DNA from 3 places in the Siminovitchia fortis genome. Region 1 is predicted to be linked to each of the others. Evidence: riboswitches for the same ligand, from Rfam matches in the RefSeq annotation. Region 1 holds a riboswitch; each other region holds the start of a gene.
What was found. A riboswitch is a leader RNA that binds a small molecule or an ion and turns the genes downstream of it on or off. The one in region 1 is predicted to bind cyclic di-GMP.

Region 1 (6,266 bases):
TTTGGAAAGCGAGTATCCCTGCTGTTCTCTAAGTTCTTTAATATGCAGCCCGATCACATAACATTACCACCTTTCAATCGTTATGTTCATTATAAGGAACAAAATGTTCTTAATAAAGTCGAGAAATAGTAAGAAAGAAGGAGAAAACGGTTGCATTTGTGAGATTTTAGTTCTTAATTAAGAATAAACGGCGAAATTTGAAGTTTTTATAATCAGGTCATTTGAACTATAATCAAACCAACCATTCGTTATAAAGAACGAAAGGAAAAACAAAAAGGGAAAGAGGAGATTGGTATGAGTATTAAAAAAAAGTTGGGTATGGGAGTAGCATCGGCGGCATTGGGGATCGCACTTGTGGGGGGAGGAACGTTCGCGTATTTTAGTGATGTAGAAGCGACCAATAATACATTTGCAGCAGGAACGCTGGATTTGGCAGTAAATCCAACAACAATTATTGATGTAAGCAATCTTAAACCAGGGGATTGGATGCCAAGAACATTCAAACTTGAAAACAATGGCTCCTTGGATATTTCAAAAGTTCTGATTGAAACAGATTACACTGTAGAAGGAACTGATGAAGATTTTGGCAAGCATATCAAGGTTAACTTCCTCAGAAACGAAGACAAAAGTGGAGTTCTTCTCCCTAGCAATGTAATTGTAAGTAAGACTTTGTATGAATTAAAAACTATGAGTCCAGACGCTGTTAAAAACTTAAGTCACAGTATTTTTGCTGAAAAGAGCGGGCTTAAAGCAGGAACTAATGATAAATTGGCGGTCCAGTTTGAGTTCGTTGATAATGGACAGGACCAAAACGAGTTCCAAGGAGCTTCCTTACAGCTAAAATGGACATTTACTGCAGAGCAAACAAAAGGTGAAAAGAGGTAACAAATAAAAGGCGGGCACTCCCGCCTTTCTCTATATAATTTATAGGCACGAGCATGGGAGGTGGACTCCATTAGGAAATCACGTTTAAGAACACACGGCAAAAGAAACAAAAAATTGAGAAGTGCTGGAAAGGCCGGAGCGTTTTGGTATATGTCCGTGTTTGCTGCTGCCACTTTCGTTTCACCTACTTTGGCAGAGTTCACAGATTCGAAGGAGATAGCAGGAGAGATCCGGGCAGGGACGTGGCCGGTTCCGTGGATACAGACAGATGTCAGCTTAACAGTTGGGGATAAAGAGATTGAGAGTTGTGACCCAGTTGAACTGAAAGCGAAGTTTACGAATCAAGGAAAATATAGAACGGAAAAGGGATCTTGGATAATGATCGATGAATCAGAAGGCCCGCATGAGGTGAAAGAATTAAAGCCTGGAGAAAGTGTATTGCTGACATATAAGGCCGGTGAGCCCGGAATTTATACATTCAAGGTATATCAGGAAGGAAAACATCCAAGTGAATTTCTAAAGAAAGTCACCGTGGCATGTGAAAAGCCGGAAGAACATAAGGAAGAAGAGAGCGAACAAGAGCTCCAAGAGAAAGCAAATGAGGATAATACCAACGTAGAAGAAAAGCAACCACCAAAACCTGAAAACGATGAGAAAAAAGATAAAGAGCCGTCACAACCAATTGAGCCGGTGCAACCGGCAGAAAAGCCGCAACCCCCTGCTGACAATGACAATAAGCCTCAGGAGACAGAGCCGGCACCTGAATCGAAGCCAACTGCTCCTGCTGCGGAACCTAAGCCGGAATCACAACCGGAACCCGAACCGCCTGCGGTTAAGGAAGCGCCTGTAAATTCCAATTCAGTAAAGGATGAAGAAGAATGAAATTAGTTTGGAAGATTATCAGTAATACGATCAGCGCTGTATTGTTCCTTATTTTTATCCTTATGGTCTTTTTAGTCATATCATCAAAAGCCTCAGGCGGAGAGCCTCAATTTCTTGGCTATCAATTGAAATCCGTCCTGTCAGGCTCGATGGAGCCGGGAATCAAAACAGGTTCGGTTATTGCAGTTAAGCCCGGAGGAGATATGACCCGCTTTAAGGAAGGGGACGTCATCACCTTCATGCAAGATGAGAATACACTGGTCACTCACAGAGTAGTGGAAGTGGATAAAAGCGGAAAGCATGTCATGTATACAACGAAAGGCGATAATAACAACGCTGCAGACATGGAGCCTGTACTTTCCGAAAATGTCGTCGCAGAATATACGGGAATCACTGTTCCATATGTCGGTTACTTCGTCAGTTTTGCCCAGTCAAAAGAGGGGAGTGCACTGCTTCTTATCCTTCCGGGACTTCTGCTTTTGGGCTACTCAGGTTTTACAATCTGGAGTGCCATCAGACAATTGGAGCCCAAAGAAAAAACGGTCAATAAAACGACATAGGCGAATAAAAAAAAACGCTGCCAAGACGGCCAGCGTTTTATATTTATGAGCAATTATCGATGAACTGCGCTCACCATTTTTCACAAAAATAAAAACGCCCAGACGAATCATCGCCACGGAACGTTTATTTGTTCTTCATTTTCCATTTATTGAATTCCAAAAACTCGCGGAATTCATCTTTTGAGATGCCTGAAGACATTGCTTCGCGAACCAGCTCTTCCCAATCGTGGTCCAATTCGATTTCACCTGTTTCCCCGTGAAGGAGAACATGGACGGGAACATCGAGCACAGATGAAAGTTTTTCCAGTATTTGAATGGACGGATTGGACTGGATATTGCGCTCAATCGAACTCAAATAGGATTTGGCAATACCCGCTCTTTCAGCCAATTCGGATAATGATAATTTTTTTTGAAGCCGATAATCTTTTATTCGTTGACCTATCATCTACACAGTCACCTACTCTTTACACATTATAACACATAATAAAAGATTATGAATAGCGCAAAATTCCCGATTGGCGAATTTCTTATTATGTATTATTGGCGTTCTCTAAAAAATTCCTTGATCTCCCTGGGACTGATTCCTGTACCTAGCGCAAATAATATAAGCTCTACCCATTCCTTGTCCAGCTTTTCCTGTTTCGTTACGACTGATTTTTTCATTGTTACCTCCCATAAATACACAATTGTATTCGGGTAACCCAGCCGCCATAGTCAAATTGACCTTAGGCCTGTGGCTTTGCGTCTCTGACTTTCGAACAGATTTGCCTTTTTCGCTAAGTGTTTATCTTAGTATAAGCGTTTCTAAAGTCATAGTCCTGAAAAAAATGTCGTCGTCGAAGAGCGGCGAAACGAGCCAAATCCTTGTCATATTAACGAAAAAGCTGTCGAGCTGATCCTAAATATTTCCGGTAAAAGAAATTCTAATTCCATATTACCATGATACTGGAATAACCGGGCAAAATATATGCAGAAGTATCAGAAAAAAGTTAAAAGTTTGACGAACAATTATTTTCAACGATGGGCTGTATATCGGCTTTCCTTGGCGGCCAGTTGTAAAAATGCCAATTCTTCTTTTGATAAGGCAGGAGAATTGACCGCCCGTGCATTGTCTTTTACTTGCTCAACTGTACTTGCGCCTGCCACAACAGCCGCAACTGCCTGATTTGCCAAATTGAACTGAAGCGCCAATTCATTCAGGGTCCTGGCATGTAAAAGTTTGGCTTGAATGCTCTCTATCAGTTCCTTAATCTCATTTGAAGAGTAATCCAGATATTCCGTGCCTTCCCATTGATCTTCTTTCATTCCCAGCATCTTATCGCTTAATAAGCCTTTTGCCACAGATCCTCTTGTGACAACGCTTATTCCACTTTCCGAAAGCATCGGCATAATTTCTTCCGGACGCCGGTCCAGAAGGCTGTATTGCATCATAACGCTAACAATGGAAGAACGGGCTGCGTATTCCCGGATGACATTTGGCCTGATGGAGGATATTCCGTAATGGCGAATCAGGCCTTCGGACTTCAATTCTTCAAAAGCTTCGATGGTGTCATCGATCGGGTCATCAATGGTCCCGCCGTGCAGCTGGTATAGGTCGATATAATCTGTGCCAAGCCGCTTGAGACTCTTTTTCACCGCTTCTTTTATATATTTTTTAGAAGGATCCCAGCTCCATCCGTCTTTCTTTTCTGTCCAGCGGTTCCCGACCTTTGTGGCAATGACCACTTGGTCCCGTAACGGCCCGAGGGATTTTCCCACTATTTCTTCATTTACGCCGAAATCGTATAAATCGGCGGTATCAAAATAGTTGACGCCTTCATCCAGTGCCGTTTTTATGATTTTTTCGGCCTTGGCGGAATCTGTTCCAAGTGACATGCAGCCAAGCCCCATTTCTGATACAAATAAGTCTGATTTCCCAAGCCTGCGTTTTTCCATTCATATCCCGCCTTTCTCAAAAGCTAAAGAAAGTATAAAATTTTACCGAATTTTCTCTTCAAACAAGATTAACGTAATGTCCAGCTTCAGGCGCCATCCGAGGTCATAAGCCAATCGCTGATGAAGGCAAACTACGCCTTCTTCAGCGCTCGTCTAGCTTTGCGCCGATAGACGGGCGCCTTGCGCTTTTCTTAATTGTCTATTTTATCTAAAGACGGCTCCATTATTCAATTATTGTGCAGGACTCCAGCCAATCTTTTACCAGCTTATGCTGTTTTGCATATTTTCGAAGCAGAGCTTGGATTTCCCATGCTTTTCCAGACAAAATAATTCGGTCTTCACCAATATTCACTCTCATCATGATCCCTCCCTGATGTATGGTAAAATGTATGATTACCAGCTAATGAAATAGAACGAAGGAGCTGAACATGGTGAAGAAGTTTGAGGAAAAAACAGTAAGCACGGAAACAATTTTTGAAGGGAAAATCATCAGCGTACAAGTGGATGAAGTGGAACTTCCAAACGGGAAGCTGTCAAAACGTGAAATTGTCCGCCATCCCGGCGCTGTTGCCCTGATTGCATTGACGGATGAAAATAAAATCGTCATGGTGGAACAATATAGAAAACCACTGGAAAGATCATTGCTTGAAATTCCTGCCGGGAAATTGGAGCCGGGGGAAAAACCGGCGGCTACAGCGGAAAGGGAGCTCGAGGAGGAAACCGGTTATCGTGCCGGTAAAATGGAATATATCTCCTCTTTTTATACGTCTCCCGGTTTTGCCGATGAAATCATTCACCTCTATTTGGCGACCGGGCTGGAAAAGGTGGAAAATCCGGCGGATGGCGATGAAGATGAATTTGTTGAACTGTTTGAACTTACGCTTGAAGAAGCGCTTGAGTGTATGAGAAATGAACGGATCTATGATGCCAAAACCTTGTTTGCCGTTCAATATTTACAGTTGATGGAGAAGATATGGTATGAATGAGTATTTTGTAGACCTGCATATTCATATAGGCAGGACTTTTACGGGAAAGCCCGTAAAAATCACCGCAGCTAAAACCCTGACACTGACCAATATCCTGCAAACAGCCAAGTTTCCCAAAGGGCTGGACATTGTTGGAGTCATCGATTGCCATTCTCCGGAAGTGATTGCAGAAATGGAACAGCTCCGTGAAAAGGGCCGTTTAATTGAAATGGAAGAAGGAGGTTTCCGGTTTGAGAATGAAGTGACATTGATTCCCGGCACTGAAATGGAAGTCCTTGATGAGAACTGCAATGGTCCGATTCATCTGCTGGCCTATTTCCCAGGCTTCAAACAGCTGAAGGAATTTTCCCGCTGGCTGTCACCGCGTGTTACGAACCTGCAGCTCAGTACACAGCGGGTATATGAAAAAGCTGTCAATATTCAAGAGAAAGTAAAGTCATTGGAGGGCCTGTTCATCCCCGCCCATGTTTTCACTCCGTTCAAAAGCCTGTACGGAAAGGGAGTAAAGCAATCGTTGAAAGAGGTTCTGGATCCGGAGTTAATAGACGGCGTGGAACTTGGTCTAAGCTCCAATACGATGATGGCTGACCGGATCGGGGAGCTGCACGGATTTACTTTTGTTTCTAACTCCGATGCGCATTCATTGCCCAAGATGGCCAGGGAATATCAAAAAATGACTCTTGAAGCACCAACTTTCAGCGCAGTCAAAAAAGCATTGCATGGTATGGATGGGAATTCAATTGACGAAAATTACGGCCTTAATCCATTTCTCGGTAAATACTACCGGACGGCATGTGCCAAGTGTTTCACATTGAAGCAGGGAGACACATGTGCAAATTGTGGTTCGAAAAAGTTTACAAAAGGGGTTTCGGAGAGGATTGCAGAGTTGGCTGACGAACGTACCACTCCCCCTGAAAGGCCGCCTTATATCCATCAAGTGCCGCTTGACTTTTTACCCGGGCTGGGAGCCAAAACAAAGGAAAAGCTTTACAGCCATTTTGGATCGGAAATGAATATA
Region 2 (6,266 bases), on a different contig from region 1:
CCGTATTTTTGAAGCTTCCTGACAACGCTCGACTGGCTGATCCCGAGATAGTCAGCCATTTCATACGTAGTTTTATATTGTCTGTATGCCCTTTTCAGCCAACGGATTTCCACGTTTTGGATTGCTTCCTGGAGATTTTCCGCCTGCTCGGGGATCTCTTCTGCTTCCTGTTCATCAGCAACTGAACGGGCCTCCTTCGTATGAAACGGAAGGGCGCTTGGATAAATGATCCGATTTTCTGTCGTAATCACGAGGCGCTCCATTAAATTTTCCAGTTCCCTGACGTTTCCCGGCCAGCTATAGTCGAGCATTTCATGGATCGTCGTCGCATGAAGCACTTTATCCGTTCCGTATTTTTCATTGAACATCCCAAGAAAATACTCGCATAACTGCAGCAGGTCATCCTTCCGCTCCCTTAAAGGAGGAACGGTAATCGGCACAACATTCAGCCGGTAAAAAAGATCTTCGCGGAATGTCCCTTCCTTCACCATCTCTGCCAGATCCCTGTTCGTAGAAGCGATGATTCGAAAATCGATCTGTTTGGGCTGCGTCCCGCCAACCCTTGTCATTTTTTTCTCCTGAATCACTTTCAGCAGCTTGGCCTGAAGGTTTAACGGCAGCTCTCCCACTTCGTCCAGAAACAACGTCCCTTTATTGGCCAGCTCTATGAGGCCTGGTTTCCCTTCCCTGTTCGCCCCTGTAAAAGCACCTTTCTCATATCCGAACATTTCGGATTCAAAAAGCGATTCCGGAATAGCGCCGCAGTTTACTTCAATAAAAGCTTCCTTGCTCCGATTGCTTTTTTCATGAATAGCCCTTGCAAAAACATTTTTCCCGACTCCGGATTCCCCCAGAAACATAACGGTCGCATCAGACGGAGCCACCCTTTGAATAAGCTGCCAGACATTATTCATCTCCTTGCTTTTTAGCACAATGCCATCTGTATGCTGTTCCTTATCCCGTAACTCCTGGATTTCCGACTGATAATATTCCATCTTTGCCCGCAGTTCTTCGTAATCTTCTTTGATCTGCCTGAGCTCGGTCAGATCATGGGAAAAGCTGATGACCCTTATCATTTCGCCGCTTTCGTCAAACACGGGCAGGGCGGTTGCCATGACGGAGCGGCCCGTCAGCGTATGCTGCATGACTTGGACTTCTTTTTTCTCCTGAAGCACCCTTTTGGTGACTGAAGGTGAAAAAACCTCCATCTTTTCCAGTTCGTCCACCGTCTTACCAATTAACTCTTCATTTTTCATTCCGTAAATGAATTGACAGTTGGGACTGCTCCTCAACACTTTCCCCTGCCCATCCGTGATCACAATATTATCGTTAGATGCTTCAAGAATTGCCCTTAATTCCAGCTCACGAATGTCTTCTTCCATCTTTTATTATCACTCCCTGCACCAGGGGGCCTGTCCCCCTATCCCTGCAGTCATTTTATCACGAGAGATTTGAATAGTGAAAATGTAGGGGCATATCCGACTTTCTTACTAAGGTGTCGGCAGCCTTTTTCTTTGGGTTCAACAGGAAAAACGGACTATTTTTTATTGTTCAGAAACCTTTTATCCAGTAAACCGTAATTTTTACAAAGGAGGTTTACATATGGCTGCTTCTGATTTGCAAAATGACAAAATGGGTTTCGGATGTATGACGTCGATTTTGGCGGTCTTCGCTTCCATCATTTTTTTCATAAAAGGCTATGCATGGATAGGATGGCTTTGCATAATCCCTACCCTCTTCCTCAATCTCATATCTTTTCTCAAATATTCTAAAGGCATCAAAAGAAATAGAGAAGAACTTTCGAAACAACTGGAAAATCTGAAACCGAAAACCGGCAACTTCAAAGCGGGGCAGACATTCATCTCATCCAACCAATTGACGAAAATCGCCGTGGACGAACAGGCAAAACGGATTTGTATATGGGCGCCTGAAAATCCGGATACTTCAGCAGCCCTGGCGGGAATGGCATATGAAGCATTTGAATACGATTACTCTGATATTTTGGCGGTGGAAATGTCAGAAGACGGGGTATCCTTAGGAACCAAATCAAGCCAATCCCAAACAGCCCGTTCCCTATTGGAGGGCTTTATTTCCAAGGCAGACGGCACATTCATCGGCGGTGCGCAGCCGGCTGAAAAAAAGAAAAAGAATGTGGACTCATTGGACTTGACGATCATTGTAAACAGTCCGGCCCGCCCTCTGCATACAATCAACTTTTTTACATTTATAAGCGAAGGCAGTCAGCCTCCGCTGAAAAAAGGCTCCCCGGCCTATCGGGAACATATCAATAGGCTGAGACACTGGTATATGCTGCTAAGCTTTGTTATGCAAGAATCAACCGAGGAGGATAAGCCGGTGCATGAAACTGTGCTAAACGATATCCTTCCTGATATAGATACTTTATCCGCGATGGATGAATTGCTGGAGGAAAGCAAGCGAAGGCAGCAAGGAGGATAAAATTGACGTTTAAATTGCCGGCAGCTGAACATTCGCCGGCAATTTTATATGTTCCCAGGCATAGGAAAGAGGTATTCGGGCGATTTTGACAAATTCATGTAATCGCCTGTTATTTTCTTGAAAATTTTCAAGGAAAATGTTGACAGCTATGACAAAAGTCAGTAATCTAAACTTAAGTGAATAAGACGAAATTCCTATGAAGGAAGCAATGAAGTACGGCCTCATATATGGGCACCTGGGCCGTATGGAGCAAGTGGTGCAACCGGCCTTTCCGAATCTATTTGGAGAGGCTTTTTTTTATTACAATTTTCTACAATTTTAACTTATAATGAGGTAAATAATGGTAATTGCAGAAGGGCGGTCCGCCATATGTCGAAAAATATATGCAAATACATGTTGATCCTGTCATTGTTGGCATGGCTGCTGCCGCCTGAAATGGCAAAAGCGGCAGGCACCCTGCCCAAGGAAGGAACAATCGCCGGTATCGCTGTAGGCGGCCTTTCATATGAAAAAGCTTATGAGAAAGTGCAGTTGGAAGTGGACGCCTGGCTGACAGAGGCACCGATCCAGGCAGAAGGCACCGATGAAGCCATTTCGATCCCGAGGGACACTTTTCTTTTCGATATTGATAGAACGTTCGATGAATTGGAACAACAGGCAAAGCGCCCATGGTACCTTTTTTTCCTGAAGTCCAAGCCTATCCAGATTCCTCTCCATGTTCAAATAAGCGAAAATCATCAAATTGAATGGCCGGACTATACTGATGCCGATGCAACATTGCAAAAAGCAAAAGAGGCAGCTGCCAATCTTGGCGACCAGCCCGTAACCATCATTTATAAGGAAGAATCGGAGCTGCCAAAGGGAAAAGTGGCCGAAACAACCTTCCAGATTCCGGATATCTCCCATGTGGAAATCGAGCAGATGGCAGATAAGATTGACGGACAGATCGTTGAACCGGATTCACAATTTTCATTCATCTCTTCCGTACTGGAAGAAGTTCGCCCGACAGTTTCGCAGGAAGGCGCCAGCTTTTTCGCTACAGCCTTGTATGCTGCAATTTTAAAAACAAATATGGATATTATTGAGCGGCATTCACAAAGGAGCATTCCTTCATACTCTGAAGCCGGCATCGAAGCTGCTGCAGATCTCACGGCAAAAAAAGATTTCATTATATATAATCCAAACTTTCATTCTTATACATTCTCAGCAGAAGTAAAAGAAAACAAGCTTCATATATCTGTAAGCTCTGTAATGAAAGATACAAGCTACGGGTACCAGGTGGAGAACAAAAGCGAAGTGAAGCCACGGACATTGTACCGCTTCAGCTATAAGCTTGCACCTGGACAGCGCGTCCCTATGGAGTCCGGTCAAAAAGGAATGCAAGTTGAAGTTTACCGTATAAGTTCGGTAAATGGGACTGTTCAGGAAAAAACACTGATCAGCCGGGACTTCTACCCTCCCACCCCGACTATTTTTCTAGTGTCTTCACAGGAGCCGCCTGAAGTGATAGAAGAGTTATTGGAAGAAAATGAAGAAAGTTCAGACGAAATCAATAACGGCGGTGAAGACGCGGAGCAGAATGCGGGCACCCAGAGCGGAACTCAAACAAATTTGGAAGAGTTACAGAATATGGTAGATCTCTTGAATAAAACTTGCCGGCACTTGGAAGACGAATCAGAACAAAAATTATGTGAGAAAGTCTTCCTGAACAGCGACCTGGTCAAAGGCGGCAAAATGACAGATAGCGGACAGGCGGACGGCAAAACAACGGATACATCAGAAGATAAACAATGAGGTGATGGCTGTGTCGAGAAAACGGCTGGGGGATTTACTTGTAGAGTCAGGATTGATAACAGAACAGCAGCTGGAAACGACGCTGCGCCGCAAATCACCGGAGGAAAAGCTCGGGGACGCTCTCTTACAGGAAGGGCATATCACCGAGCAGCAGCTGGCTGAAACGCTTGAGCGGCAGCTCGGAATACCGAGGATCAACCTTTACCAATATCCGATGGATCCCGAAGTAATCCAGCTCATTCCAAGGGATCTGGCCAAACGCCATCAGGTCATGCCGATCCGAAAAGAAAATCACAAGCTGTTTGTCGCAATGGCCGACCCGATGGATTACTTTGCCATCGAAGAGCTGCGCATGGCGACCGGTTACCAAATCATTCCTGCATTGGCAACGAAAGAAGAGCTTCAGAGGACCATTTCCAAGCATTATGATTTGCAGGAATCACTCGATGAGGCGCTGAGCGGATATACAGTGGAAGAAACACTGGATGAAACCGGCATTACGGACGAAGATTCCCCTGTCGTCCGCCTTGTCAACCAGATCATCAACCATGCAGTCACACAAAGGGCAAGTGATATCCACTTTGACCCGATGGAAACTGAGCTGAAGGTCAGATACCGCATTGACGGGATTTTAAGGACTGAACGTTCTTTGCCGAAGCATATGCAAAACGTCATCATTGCCAGGATCAAGATCATGGGAAATCTGAATATAACAGAAAGCCGTGTGCCGCAGGACGGCCGGATCAAAATGAATGTAAATTTCAAGCCGGTTGATATCAGGCTCTCCACTCTTCCATCCGTTTACGGAGAAAAAATTGTCATGCGGATCTTGGATTTGAGCAATGCATTGGGCGATTTGGAAAACCTTGGGTTCGCAGAAGACAATTTACATAAATTCATTGACATGATTGAAAAACCGAACGGAATTGTCCTGATCACCGGACCGACCGGCTCGGGGAAATCATCGACGTTATATGCGGCTTTGAACCGCCTGAACAGCGAAGAAGTGAACATCATTACGATCGAAGACCCGGTTGAATATCAGTTGGATGGTGTCAATCAGGTACAGGTGAACGAGGATATCGGAATGACTTTCGCCAGCGGGCTCCGCTCGATTTTACGGCAGGACCCGGACATCATCATGATCGGAGAAATCCGCGATCTGGAAACCGCACAAATTTCGATCAGGTCTTCCCTGACAGGGCATCTTGTTTTGAGCACACTTCATACAAACAGTTCCGTCGCCGCCCTGACCCGCCTGATTGATATGGGCATTGAACCGTTCCTGATCTCTTCTTCTCTCACGGGAGTCGTCGCCCAGCGGCTTGTCCGGCGGGTTTGCCGGGATTGCAGCGAAGTGCTCCCTCCGACAGAGCGTGAAAAGGAAATTTTTCAGGCGAACGGGCTTGAAATCAATTATATCCATAAAGGACGGGGCTGCCCAAGCTGCACGATGACCGGGTATCGCGGAAGGATTGCCATTCACGAAGTGCTTACTTTGGACAACCGCATACGGGAGCTCATCATGAACGCAGAAAGCGCCTTTAAAATCCGCCAATACGTACAGGAATCGGGCATGAAATTTCTGCTTGCCGACGGCTTGTTGAAAGTGGCCGAAGGATTGACAACGACGGAAGAAGTACTGCGTGTCGCAGCGATGGAATAGGAGGCCTCGATATGCCATATGAAATAAACGATTTGTTGAAAAAAGCATACGCGGACGGTGCTTCCGACCTTCATATTTCAGTGGGATCACCGCCTGTTTACCGATTGAACGGATCTCTCCGCCCTTACGGGGAGGTCAGGCTGACGCCCGGAGTCACGGAAATCATGGCAAAAACCGTTATGCCGGAAGCTGATTGGAAAAAGTTGATGGAAAACGGGGAAATCGATTTTTCTTACAGCATTGAAGATGTGGCACGCTATCGGATCAATGTGTTTTACGAACGCGGACAGATCAGTTTTGCAGCGCGTGTCATCCCGACGGAAATCCCGACGATTGAGCAGTTGAAAAT
Region 3 (6,266 bases), on a different contig from region 1:
TGGCGATGCCGGACATCAACGCTTCTTCCACATGCTTCAGCGACTTTATCACCTGTTCTTTATATAGATTGGAATTGGAAATCAGTTCATGAATTTGCGAAATGGAATTTTTCGTTTGTTCAGCAAGGCTTTGCACTTCCTGGGAAAGTACAGCAAAACCCCTTCCGTGTTCTCCGGCCCTTGCCGCTTCAATAGCGGAATTCAGCGCCAATATATTAGTCTGTTCGGCGATATCCTGAATAATGTGAATGACGCTGGAAATTTTATCGGAAGATTCACCCAGCCGGTGGATGCTTTCGATCATGTCCCTTGAATATTTATCCATCACGCTGATTTTATCCAACAATTCCCTCAGCTTGTTTTGGCCGTCATCTGCGTAATTTTTAGCCAAGATTGCCTGCTCACTGCTCTCGGTTGTCGTTTGGTTCACTTCCCGGATGTTAGTGCTCAACGTAACAACAGATGCCTGGGTCTGTTCGGCCAGGGCAACCAGTCCTTCACTGACAGAAGTCATTTTGTTTTTGAGATAGGCTTTCCCCTCTTCAAACTGCGCATTTAGTTTTTTCATATTTTCCCGCTCGTACGCTTCAAGGACGAGCTGCTGCTCCAGGCTTAATATTTTATTGACGGCGGAAAGGACAGCTTGAAGCTTTCTTCTGTCTTTTATATTTTTGAAGGTTAAATGAGTGATCGTATCGTGAATGCTTTGAAATGATCCCATATACCATGAAGGTTCCAACCCGATTACATAGTGGACCTTCGCAATTTTCAAACGCTTATTTATAAAACTTTGATCTATATTCCCATCGAACATCTCAGTAATATGGGCCCTTAATGTTTTTCTAAGCCGGTCGACAGTGGAATGATTGTCAATAATCGCTTTTAATTTATCAACCTTCATGACAATTGCATAGAAATCTTCAACAAGCCTGTCGATATTTGCTTCTACCAAAGGCTGGATGCTTTTGAGGAGCTTCAAATCTTTTTCAGTAAGTTGAATCATATTGATTTTATCCAATATAGAAGCATCTTCTATTTTAGTGCCCACTTTCGTATTTACGATTTCGTTATGGTTATTTTTCTCTTCCTTCTTCTTATTTGACTTGCCCAGTCCAAACAAACTCATGTTTCGTCCTCCTCTTAGCCGGTTGCGTTTTCAAAAATATTTTTTCATTTAATAGGCCTAATATCCCGGGGTCATGTACGATTCTTTATCTACAACTTTATGTATCGGCTGATTTTTGATGATCTTTACAGAGAATGATGAATACGTCTTTTTTCTAAATAGTAAAAAAGCCATAGATAGAAATCCCAACGCATTTGGACCGGCACTATTCCGGAGGAAGAGAACTCTTACAGGTTTATCCAGAAATTGTAGTTTTGCAATGATACATCAAGCTTTAACTCTTTATTGATTCTTTTATTATTTCGCAGATAAAGTGTAAAAATTTTAATGTCACTTACTGCCTGGGCAAAAGAGATCAGTCTAAAATGCATTGATTGATGATACTTAAGATACTGAACCAACATTTCTTCTTTTAAAAAAACGAGATAATAAATGTCGGTATGTTCAAGCAGAAAATGAAATATCCTCTTTAGCGAATCATATTCTGAACAGTCAACTGGAATCTTCTTAAATGGGAATTGCGATGACAGTATATCATATCTGTCATATTCTTTAATTGCTGACATCTGTTACTCCTTATTACTGTTGTTCCGTTGATCTACTAAAATAGGAGAGTTGAATTCAGAGTTGCATAACAAAGCAGGCTTTCCGAGAAAGTAGCCTTGGGCAATCGAAATCCCCAATGCTTTTGCCGCTTGGAGTTCCTCCTCCGTTTCCACCCCCTCTAAAATTAGCCCGCTCTTTGTTTTTTCACAATAATTTTTAAAAACTGAGATGAACTCCTGCTTTCCTTGGGACATATGTAAATCTTGGGCGAAGTATCGATCAAGTTTCAGATAATCGGGCTCCAATTCAATGATGGATTCAACGTTTGAATAACCTGTCCCGATATCATCTATCGCTATTAAAAATCCATCCTGCCTAAGTTCAGATATCCGCTGTTTAAAGTCAAGCAGATCTTCGATAACCTCGGATTCAGATATCTCCAGGACTATTCGTTGTTTTTTCAAATTGGTACCGGCCATCATTCTGTTGAGAAAAGCAGGGAAGCTTGGATTTAAAATAGTCGACGGGAAGGCATTTAAAAACAAGCATTCGTATTCTCCCGATGGACGTACCTCATTGAAGCTGAAAACAGCTTTTTGGATGGAACGTGAATCCAATTCATATAACTGATTTTCTTTTTTGGCCATTTGGAAAGTTAATTCGGGATTTGGATATGTCTTAGCTCTTAACAGCGCCTCATACCCAACCTTTCTACTGTTTTCCAAATCGTAAATCGGTTGAAAAAAATGATAGAACTGTTCGGTTTGGATAAAACGTTTAAAAGACAAACTTCATACCCCCTTTCCCAATACGAAAAGGCGGGCCCAGGAAAAAAGGGCCCACCTTTAGTGTCCAATTTCCTTTGGTAACTCGGCCACCATAGCAAATAGCCTTAGGCCCGTAGCTTTGCGTCCTTATTTTTCAATAAGTTTGCCTTTATCTGGAAAACAATGCAATGATTACAAATGTTATTATAACAAAATACGACAAAATTCCTACCCTTTTGACAAAATTATATGAATTTGCGCCTATAAATTTACACAGAATACAATTTTGCAGCCAAAAAAATCCCGGCCCAAAATAGACCGGGGCTTTCGAACTATTCATTTTTCAGAAATCCTTTTGATTGCAGGAAATTTAGCATAAAGGTCCTGCGCGGCTCAGACAGGAAAGCTGCCATGACGTCCGTCCACCCATTGCTTTTACTGTTGGCGGAACGGTTGCGGTAATACTCTTCCATGACCGAATTATACTCTTTAAGAATTTTATCGTATTTGTTTTCGTCATATGTATCTTTATGCAAAATCGCTTCAATCGGCAAGCGCGGCTTCACTTCATTTTTTTCAGCAGGAACCCCTACTGTCATGCCGAACAAAGGGATGACAAGATCAGGCAGTTCCAACAGCTCACTGATTGGCTCCGGGTTATTCCGGACACCCCCGATATAACAGATGCCATATCCCTTCGATTCAGCAGCCACAACAAAGTTTTGGGCAAACAATGCAGTATCAATTACTGCAACCAGAAAGTTTTCCGCTGTGCCGCCCAAAATCTTTTTTCCATGAATGGCAGCCGCATGTCCAAGCCTTCTTAAATCAGCACAAAAAACAAGTGCCAATGCGGCCGAATCATATTGTTTCCGGTTCTTTGACAGCTCTGCCAGCTTGTCTCTTTTAACCGGATCCTTCACCTGTATAACGGAATACGCCTGAGCAAAGTTGGAGCTGGCCGCATGCTGGGCAGCATGGAGCATCTTGTGAAACGTTTCATCTGAAATTGGCTCATCCTTATACTTCCGGACTGAAGCGTGCGATGTTAACAAATCCAGCATAATATCTTCCTTTCACATCATTCATTTTTATCATCATATCAAATAAACAAAGGCATTCAACAATCATCCGCCTTCCGCCGTCCCCAATAATATGATTCCCAGCATGACGATTGCTATCATGATATATTGGCGCCATGTCAGGACTTCTTTTAAGAACAAACGGGATAAAAGCACTGAAAAAATTCCATGTGCAGCAATAAGCGGTGCCGCAATGATTGCATTGCCAGCCATTGCGAATACATAAAAGAATTGACCAATCGTTTCCAGTATGGCAGCCAATCCTTTATCATGTTCTTTGAAAATGACGAATGATTCCTTCTTGATTATTTTAACGTAAAAATATGAAATGACTGCTGCAATAAGGAAGGTGAATTCATACGCCAACAAAGCTGAATCTTCACTGATAAGCTTTAATTCATCCAAATAGATCCCATCCGCAAATGTCCCTAGTCCATCAATCAAGCTGTATAGGATCGGGAATGTAATCGCCAGTACACCAATTTGATATTTTCGTTCAATCACTTCATTGCTCGCTTGTAAAGCAGCCGTTTCAGCCTGCTTATCAAAAACGGCAAGTCCTATTACACCGGCTGTAACGGCGACAATTCCCGAAATTTCTATGAAACTCATTTCCCGCGGAAAAAATAAAAATAATAAAACTGCACTGACAGCACCCGAAGAGTTTTGAACCGGGGCGGCAATTGACAATTCTATATACCTTAGTCCGATATAGCCAATGGTCATCGACAAAATATACATGGCCGAAACCGGAAAGTATCTGATCATATCAAAAGGGTCAAAGCTGACTCCTTTAATCAGCATATACAGAATGGCATGAATTCCCATTACAAATCCAACCATTGTTACAATTTTAAGATGGCTGAACCTGTCATTGCTGTCGGAACCTTTTTTGTAAAAAAGATTTGCTGCTCCCCAGGACACAGCTGTTAGTATAGAAAAAATAAACCACATAATGTCTTTGATCTCACCTGTTTTCGCAAATTTATCAAAACATTTACTACCTTACCCCAAAATAAAAATATAATCAATCCTTTATAAATAGCAAAAGAGTTTCTGCGTGATCGTGTGTAGATGTTCAATGAATTTGGTAAAATATTAGTTATTCCTTTTTGAAAAGCATACTTTTTTCTTGATAACCCGAAATGAGGTGAACTGACTTGATTTTTGTTATGGCAGCTATCATCATTTTTTCTATTCCGGGGCTGATCCTGATTTGGTCAACTGCCTATGTCAAATCAATCAAAAAAGAAAATGTCCCGTGGAAATTGCTGGTTTCCCTTCAGCTCTTGCTTATTATTGCCGGCATGATAGTACATATCTATTTACTCCGTTCATATGAGTTTCCGCTGCTTCAAACAAGAATAGAAACCTGGGTTAGTATGGGGATCATCTTGCTCATTTGCGGATTTATGCTGGTTTTAAATTTAATCATTACAAAAAAGTTAGGCAGCCAAAGCCCAACCCATAATAGCAAAGTGGTGAAGATTATAACCGGGTGTTTTGCATTGTATTTCTTTATCATTTTCTTTATTGCAGCGCCCTTGGGGGAAAAAGTTGCCTTTGCTGTTTCGATTAATGAGGCGATAGAAGCCGCCAACAAGACGAATAATGAGGAGTTCTCTATAGTATTGGTAAATTCCGAAAAAGATTGCCTAAGGCGGTCGAGTCAATATTGCAGAAACCAAGCATATAAAAATCAATACTTTATAAAAAATAATATGGGCAAGAAACAAGAAGTGCAGGTAAAACTCCGCGCTTTGAACAGCAACAACAAGGAAATGAAAGTCATTGATTCAAAAATAATGACTTTGAAACCGGGTGAATTGCAGTTATTGGAAACGGAAGAGACGAACGAAGATGCAAGCGTTTGGAATAAATACTCGTTTCAAACAGATGGAAAAGTATATCAATATCAACAAAAAATCCGCTTTCGGGACCCTGATTAGATGGGTTTGGGCAGATCAGAATGAATTTTGTTGTAAATTTCGCAGAAAAAATGAGTTACTAAAGTATAAGAAAAAAGGCGCTGACCTAATTTTATTAGATCAGCGCCTTTTTGATTAAGTGATTCCGACTGGGTTCGAACCAGCGACCTCCACCTTGTCAATTCCCGAAAACGAGTTTATACAGGAAAATGTATAAATCGATTCCATTAAGTCCATTAAATCAAAGCTCAGATGAATGTTTATGCATGCTGATTCTGTTATTTCCATTGTTTCTAGAAATTCTGTACAATTTTTGTGCAGTCTTCATCAAAAAATTGTGGAGGTAGAGTGTATTTGCTCCATATTCAAATTATCTAAAGTGTATTATGAAATACAGTCTGAAAGTATTATTCAAGAATTGCGCCCGATCGTTGAATAAGAGTTATTACTTGAGAAAAGCGTCTAATCTTTTCATTGCCTTATCTACGGAAGTGATGGACATTGAGGTATTAAAGGGTTCAACATCTAAAGAATGGTTAGCGTTAGGGATTTTTTCAATTATTATATTTGCTTTATTATTAATGCTTTCGATTTTAATTGGAATATAATGCTCATCTTCTTCCCCTATTACAATTAGTGAAGAGTAGTTAGTCATTAATAGTGTTTCAAAAATTGAGTCAAATCCCAGTAATGGCGTAAGTAAAATCATTTTAGAATCCATAAACATATTGTTTTTCATAAATCCGTTAATGATTGGAATTGTACCTAATGATTTCCCTAAAAATACAGCTTTTTGATCTTGATGATTTTTAAGCAC

Region 2: another riboswitch for cyclic di-GMP. It lies ahead of FS666_RS09820 (VanW family protein); the one in region 1 lies ahead of FS666_RS00230 (anti-repressor SinI family protein).
Region 3: another riboswitch for cyclic di-GMP. It lies ahead of FS666_RS02625 (EAL domain-containing protein); the one in region 1 lies ahead of FS666_RS00230 (anti-repressor SinI family protein).

Annotation. Positions count from the first base shown of each region.
Region 1 covers NZ_VEKZ01000001.1:36,966-43,231, reverse strand. The annotation lists gene FS666_RS00255 (helix-turn-helix domain-containing protein) at 1-57, opposite strand, end outside; gene FS666_RS00250 (CalY family protein) at 295-885, shown strand; gene FS666_RS00245 (hypothetical protein) at 1,036-1,767, shown strand; gene sipW (signal peptidase I SipW) at 1,764-2,327, shown strand; gene FS666_RS00235 (helix-turn-helix domain-containing protein) at 2,452-2,772, opposite strand; gene FS666_RS00230 (anti-repressor SinI family protein) at 2,865-2,990, opposite strand; cyclic di-GMP riboswitch class I at 3,020-3,106, opposite strand; gene FS666_RS00225 (aldo/keto reductase) at 3,342-4,262, opposite strand; gene mciZ (Z-ring formation inhibitor MciZ) at 4,486-4,620, opposite strand; gene FS666_RS00215 (NUDIX domain-containing protein) at 4,691-5,248, shown strand; gene FS666_RS00210 (endonuclease Q family protein) at 5,241-6,266, shown strand, end outside.
Region 2 covers NZ_VEKZ01000024.1:32,651-38,916, forward strand. The annotation lists gene FS666_RS09810 (sigma-54 interaction domain-containing protein) at 1-1,382, opposite strand, end outside; gene FS666_RS09815 (hypothetical protein) at 1,603-2,457, shown strand; cyclic di-GMP riboswitch class II at 2,650-2,734, shown strand; gene FS666_RS09820 (VanW family protein) at 2,827-4,251, shown strand; gene FS666_RS09825 (GspE/PulE family protein) at 4,256-5,917, shown strand; gene FS666_RS09830 (type IV pilus twitching motility protein PilT) at 5,929-6,266, shown strand, end outside.
Region 3 covers NZ_VEKZ01000004.1:55,692-61,957, reverse strand. The annotation lists gene FS666_RS02635 (globin-coupled sensor protein) at 1-1,126, opposite strand, end outside; gene FS666_RS02630 (hypothetical protein) at 1,354-1,692, opposite strand; gene FS666_RS02625 (EAL domain-containing protein) at 1,696-2,460, opposite strand; cyclic di-GMP riboswitch class I at 2,534-2,617, opposite strand; gene nfsA (oxygen-insensitive NADPH nitroreductase) at 2,772-3,503, opposite strand; gene FS666_RS02615 (EamA family transporter) at 3,567-4,475, opposite strand; gene FS666_RS02610 (hypothetical protein) at 4,682-5,470, shown strand; gene FS666_RS02605 (alpha/beta hydrolase) at 5,895-6,266, opposite strand, start outside.